One region of the Alcaligenes sp. WGS1538 genome, then DNA from elsewhere that is predicted to be linked to it. Evidence: predicted binding sites of a transcription regulator. Region 1 holds the regulator's gene; the other holds the start of a gene.

Region 1 (3,405 bases):
GCATCACGCCCAGGGGCAAGGCCGGTCCGCTGGCGCTGGACGGCACGCGCCAGGGCGTCAACGACTACACCGGCTGGTTCGCCAACGACCGCGACATGAACGGCGACTACTTCGGCTACGACGGCCCGTGCCCGCCCTGGAACGACGCCTTGCCGCATCGTTACGTGTTCACGGTCTATGCGCTGGATGTGGCCGAGCTGCCGCTGGAAGGCCGCTTCACCGGCCAGGACGTGCTGCGCGCCATGGAGGGCCACATCCTGGCCAAGGCGTCCATCACCGGGCTGTATACGCTCAACCCGCGCCTGATCCAGCAATCCTGACGCAAGCGGCGGGCTTGTTGAGCAATGCTCATATTGTCTTGAGCCCGCCTCCTTCCGCCCGGCTTTTTACCCGGGTTTGCGTGGTTTCCGGCGTGAAAGCCGCCGGATGCGGCGGATCGGCCCGCATCCGCGCTAAAATGTCGCTTTCTTGTTTGCTTCCACTTAAACGTTAGGAACCCTCATGTTTGACCGTTCTGCCACTCTCGACAAAGTCGATCCCGAGCTCTGGGCCGCCATTCAGAAAGAAGACGTGCGCCAGGAGCAGCACATCGAGCTGATCGCCTCTGAGAACTACACCAGCCCAGCCGTGATGCAAGCCCAGGGCACGCAGCTGACGAACAAGTATGCAGAGGGTTACCCCGGCAAGCGCTACTACGGCGGTTGCGAGTACGTGGACGTGGTGGAGCAACTGGCCATCGACCGCCTGAAGGAACTGTTCGGCGCCGAGGCCGCCAACGTGCAGCCCAACTCGGGCTCGCAGGCCAACCAGGGCGTGTACATGGCCGTGCTCAAGCCCGGCGACACGGTGCTTGGCATGAGCCTGGCCGAAGGCGGCCACCTGACGCACGGCTCGCCCGTGAACGCCTCGGGCAAGCTGTACAACTTCGTGTCCTACGGCCTGAACGCCGACGAGGAAATCGACTACGAGCGTCTGGAGCAACTGGCCAAGGAGCACAAGCCCAAGCTGATCGTGGGCGGCGCTTCGGCCTACGCGCTGCGCATCGATTTCGAGCGCATGGCCCGCATCGCCCATGAGAACGGCGCGCTGTTCATGGTGGACATCGCCCACTACGCCGGTCTGGTCGCCGGCGGCGCCTATCCCAACCCCGTGCCGCACGCCGACTTCGTCACCTCCACCACGCACAAGTCCCTGCGCGGTCCGCGCGGCGGCGTCATCATGATGAAGGCCGAGCACGAGAAAGCCATCAACTCCGCCATCTTCCCCGGCATCCAGGGCGGTCCGCTGATGCACGTCATCGCCGGCAAGGCCGTGGCCTTCAAGGAAGCGCTGGCTCCCGAGTTCAAGACTTACGCCGCCCAGGTGGTCAAGAACGCCGATGTCCTGGCCCGCACCCTGGTGGAGCGCGGCCTGCGCATCGTCTCCGGCCGTACCGAAAGCCACGTGATGCTGGTCGACCTGCGCGCCAAGGGCATCACCGGCAAGGTGGCCGAGGAAGCCCTGGGCAAGGCCCACATCACGGTCAACAAGAACGCCATTCCGAACGACCCCGAAAAGCCTTTCGTCACCAGCGGCATCCGCCTGGGCACGCCTGCCATGACCACCCGCGGCTTCACCGAAGCCGAGGCCGAGCAGACGGCTCACCTGATCGCCGACGTGCTGGACAACCCGCATGACGAAACCGTGCTGGCCGACGTTCGCCGCCGCGTGCACGAGCTGACCTCCAAGCTGCCCGTGTATTCCAAGTAATCAGCCCGGAGCGGGCCGCAAGGCCCGCGATCTTGAATGAAGTGTCCGTTCTGTCATCATGTCGATACCCAGGTGATCGATTCCCGCATCACCGAAGAAGGCGACGCCATCCGGCGGCGGCGCAAGTGTTCGGCCTGTGAACGGCGTTTCACCACCTACGAACGCTCTGAACTGAGCCTGCCCGTGGTGGCCAAGCGCAACGGCACGCGCATGGATTTCGATCCCGCGCGCCTGCGCGCCAGCATGGGCGTGGCGCTGCGCAAGCGTCCCGTACCCATGCAGCAGGTCGATGCCGCCGTGCAGCGCATCGAAGAAAAACTCCAGCTGACCGGCGAACGGGAAGTCTCTTCCGAGACCATCGGCGAGCTGGTCATGGCCGAACTCAAGCAACTCGACCAGGTTGCCTATGTGCGTTTCGCCTCGGTCTACAAAAGTTTCAAGGACATCCGCGAGTTCGTGCAGGCCATCGACGAAATGAACGAGCCCAGTCGGTCCTGAACAGGATTGCCGCCATGCTGGATCAACATGACTACGACTGGATGCGGCAGGCCCTGGCGCTGGCTCGGCAGTCGCTGTACATCACCGCTCCCAATCCCCGCGTCGCCTGCCTGATCGTGCGCGACGGCCAATTGCTGGCCAGCGGCGCCACGCAGCAGGCGGGCGGTCCGCACGCGGAAGTCATGGCGTTGCGCCAGGCCCGCGAGCGCGGCGTGGATGTGCGCGGCGCGACCTTCTATGTCACTCTGGAACCGTGCAGTCATCACGGCCGCACGCCGCCTTGCGCCGAGGCGCTGGTCGCGGCCGCTCCGGCGCGGGTGGTCGTGGCCATGCTCGATCCCAATCCGCTGGTGGCGGGCCGGGGGCTGGCCCGCTTGCGACAGGCCGGCATCGCTGTGGACGGCCCCTTGTGCGTGGAGCAGGCGCTGGAAATCAACGCAGGCTTCTTCGCCCGCATGACCCGCTCCCGGCCCTGGTTGTGGCTGAAGATGGCGGCCTCGCTGGATGGTCGCAGCGCCCTGTCCGACGGCCGGTCCCAATGGATCACCGGGCCGCAGGCGCGCGATGACGGCCATCATTGGCGCGCGCGCAGCTGCGTGGTGCTGACCGGCATAGGCACGGTGCAGGCCGACAATCCGCGCCTGAACGTGCGGGCTGTCGACACGCCGCGTCCGCCCATCAAGGCGGTGCTGGACACGCAGTTGAAGCTGGCTCCGCAGGCCGCCTTGCTCGACGGTTCGGTCTGCTGGGTCTTCAGCCACCGCCGCGATCCGCAGCGCGAGGCGCAACTGGCCGAGCGCAACGCCCAAGTCATCCACATGCCCCTGCGCGACGGCCATGTGGATGTGCACGCCGTGCTGGACTGGATGGCGGGGCAGCAGGTCAATGAAGTGCACGCCGAGGCGGGGGCGACCTTGTCCGGCGCCTTGCTGGACGCCGGCGTGGTGGACCAGCTGCTGATGTACGTGGCGCCCAAGGTTCTGGGCCAGGGCAGGGGCGTGGCCGATATCGCCGCCCTGTCGGGGCTGGACGCCGTGCAACCGTTTGAATTCACCGATCTGCGCCTGCTGGGACAGGATGCCCGCCTGCTGGCGCGCCAGCGCGACCATTGGGCGGCCTTGCTGCAGTCCGTGGGCGGCGCAGGCCGGTCCGATTGAT
Region 2 (3,405 bases), 950 kb from region 1:
AGCCGGCCAAGATCAACCTGGCCCAGTTCGGCAACCAGGTGCCGCATCTGCACTGGCACCTGATCCCCCGCTGGACGGATGATCCGCTCTTTCCCGATTCGGCCTGGTCGCCCGCCCCGCAGCGCACGCCGGAACAAGCCCAGGCCTGGTCCCGGCGCCGCGATGCGCTGCTGGCGCAATTGCCCGGCTGCCATCGTCATCTGCGACAGGTGCTGCAAACGCGTCTCGCAGGCGACTGATGCCAGCCTGCGGCCGCGCACGCCGCCGCCAGCATTGTTCAAGCAATAACTATTTGGCCGGCAGGGTGGCTGGCGAAAAAAGCTGTATCAAGGTGCTACAGTGAATTCGGATTTCGCCCGGAATCCGCGTTCTACTGATGAGGTGCCTTCATGCCCCTGCACCACAGCTGGACTGCGCCCGTCGACGCGACGACCGACCCTCTGGTCCATTACGATGCGCAGCGCCGCCTCTGCCCCGTCGCCCGCGACGACGACCTGCAGTATGCCGTGTTCCGGCACGCCGACGCCCTGCGCCTGCTGCTGGAGCACGACACCTTCAGCAACCAGGCCTCCCGCCATCGCTCCGTTCCCAACAGCATGGATCCGCCCGAGCACGGCGTCTACCGCCGCCTGATCGAGCCCTACTTCAGCGCCGAGCGCCTGGCGCAATTCCTGCCCGCCTGTCGCCGCATCAGCGCGCAGTGCATCGCCGCGCTGCCGCAGGACGGCGTGGCGGACCTCATGAGCACGCTGGCCCACCCTTTCGCGTTGCGCATGCAATGCGCCTTCATGGGCTGGCCCGACAGCCTGCACGAACCATTGCGACAATGGGTGCAGCGCAAGAACGAGGCCACCCGCTCGGGCAACCCGCAAGCCACGGCCCAGGTCGCCCAGGAGTTCGAAGCCTTGCTGGGCCGGGTGCTGGCCGTCTTTCGCCACGCCGATCCGCCCGGCCAGGACGCCACTTCGCGCCTGCTGCGCGAAACCGTAAACGGCACGCCGCTGCAGGAAGCCGAGATCACCAGCATCCTGCGCAACTGGACCGTGGGCGAACTGGGCACCATTGCCGCCAGCGTGGGCATCATCGCCCACTACCTTGCCACGCATCCGGATCTGCAGAAACACCTGCGCCGCCACCCCGGGGACGTGCGCCGCGCCAATGACGAAATCCTGCGCATTCGCGCGCCCCTGATGGCCAACCGCCGCAAGACCACTCGCGAGGCGGATGTCTCCGGGACGCGGGTGCCTGCCGGCGCGCGCCTGACCTTGCTGTGGGCCAGCGCCAACCGGGACGAAGCCGTGTTCGGCGATCCGGACGAGTTCCGGCTGGACCGCGATCCGGCCCTGAACCTGCTGTACGGCGCCGGAATCCACGCCTGCCCGGGCGCAGAGCTCGCACGCATGGAACTGGAAAGCATCATCCAGGCCCTGCTGGCGGCCACGGACTCCTTCCTGCCCGAGCCAGGCCACCGCCCGCGCTACGCCACCTATCCTGAAGGCGGGTTCGAGACGGTCCCGCTGCGGCTGCAGCGCACGCCGTCCCCTTGAGCCGGCACAGGCCTGAGGCGCCGACGGCGGGCGACGCCGGCCAAGCCGCATCGTCCGCCGCTCGGAATTAACCTGGATCAAGTCTGGAGCAAAAAAACCGGGAAGCGTCTTGAAAGCACTACATATAGTGCCTAGCATCTACCTACGCACTATATGTAGGATTCATCATGAACGACAGGACCGCCCCCCGCACCCTGGCCAGGCCCGTGCCGCAGATCGACATCATCCGTTCCGTCACCGAGTACCTGGACCGCCAGGATTGGCGGGTCAACGCCAACGCCAACCAGGGCTACTCGCTGGGCGGCCTGATCCTGAACACCTCGGGCAAGATGATCGCCAACTACTGGCTCAGTCACGTCTACCCCGAGACCATAGGCCAGGCCCACCGCCAGGCGGACCTGCACATCCACGACCTGGACATGCTCTCGGGCTACTGCGCCGGCTGGTCGCTGCGCATGCTGCTCACCGAAGGCCTGAACGGCGTGCCCGGCAAGATCGAATCCGCGCCACCCCGCCACATGTCCAGCGCCGTGGGCCAGATCGTGAATTTCCTGGGCACCTTGCAGAACGAATGGGCCGGCGCCCAGGCTTTCAGCTCTTTCGACACCTATATGGCGCCCTTCGTGCGCAAGGATGCCATGGACTACCCCCAGGTGCTGCAATGCATGCAGGAGCTGATCTACAACCTGAACGTCCCGTCCCGCTGGGGCACGCAGACGCCCTTCACCAACCTGACCTTCGACTGGACCTGCCCCGAGGACCTGCGCGCGCAGACGCCGGTCATCGGCGGCCAGGAAATGCCCTTCTGCTACGGCGAGCTGCAGCGCGAGATGGACATGATCAACCGCGCCTACATCGAGGTCATGACCCAGGGCGACGCACGCGGGCGCGCCTTCACCTTTCCCATCCCCACCTACAACATCACGGCGGATTTCGACTGGCACAGCCCCAACGCGCAGCGCCTGTTCGAGATGACCGCCAAGTACGGCCTGCCCTACTTCCAGAACTTCATCAACTCCGAGCTCAAACCCAACATGATCCGCTCCATGTGCTGCCGCCTGCAGCTGGACCTGCGCGAACTGCTCAAGCGCGGCAACGGCCTGTTCGGCTCGGCCGAGCAGACCGGTTCGCTGGGCGTGGTCACCATAAATTGCGCGCGCCTGGGCTACCTGCATCGCGGCGACGCCCAGGGCCTGTTCGCCCGCCTGAACCAGCTGCTCGAGCTGGGCCGCGACAGCCTGGAAATCAAACGCCGCGTCATCCAGGAGCACATGGACCAGGGCCTGTTCCCCTACACCCGGCGCTACCTGGGCACCTTGCGCAACCACTTCTCCACCCTGGGCGTGAACGGCATCAACGAAATGATCCGCAACTTCACCGGCGGCGAACACGACCTGACCACGCCCTGGGGGCACGCCTTCGCCGTGCGCCTGCTGGACCACGTGCGCACCCGCATGGTCCAGTTCCAGGAGGACACCGGCCATATGTACAACCTGGAAGCCACGCCCGCCGAGGGCACCACCTACCGCTTCGCCAAGGAAGACCGGGCCCGCTGGCCGGACATCCTGCAGGCCGGCACGCCGGACATGCCCTACTACACCAACTCCTCGCAACTGCCGGTGGGCTTCACCGACGACCCCTTCGAGGCGCTGGAACGCCAGGACGAACTGCAGCGCAAATACACGGGCGGCACCGTGCTGCACCTGTACATGACCGAACCGCTGTCCACCGCCGACGCCTGCCGCACCCTGGTGCAAAGGGCACTGAGCCGCTTCTCCCTGCCCTACATCACGGTCACTCCCACCTTCTCCATCTGCCCCAAGCATGGCTACCTGCCCGGCAAGCACGAGTTCTGCCC

Evidence for each region. The regulator NrdR, encoded in region 1, represses ribonucleotide reductase genes. The targets are predictions, from matches to a motif close to CACNANATNTNGTG.
Region 2: ACF3ND_RS01120 (ribonucleoside triphosphate reductase) is a predicted target of NrdR. The motif match lies at 1,664-1,677, and genes of this name have one in related genera.

The regions. Positions count from the first base shown of each region.
Region 1 is NZ_CP171109.1:3,203,513-3,206,917, reverse strand. Features, by position in the region: gene ACF3ND_RS14900 (YbhB/YbcL family Raf kinase inhibitor-like protein) at 1-320, shown strand, start outside; gene glyA (serine hydroxymethyltransferase) at 502-1,749, shown strand; gene nrdR (transcriptional regulator NrdR) at 1,786-2,247, shown strand; gene ribD (bifunctional diaminohydroxyphosphoribosylaminopyrimidine deaminase/5-amino-6-(5-phosphoribosylamino)uracil reductase RibD) at 2,262-3,404, shown strand.
Region 2 is NZ_CP171109.1:239,032-242,436, reverse strand. Features, by position in the region: gene ACF3ND_RS01130 (HIT family protein) at 1-239, shown strand, start outside; gene ACF3ND_RS01125 (cytochrome P450) at 390-1,547, shown strand; gene ACF3ND_RS01120 (ribonucleoside triphosphate reductase) at 1,715-3,405, shown strand, end outside.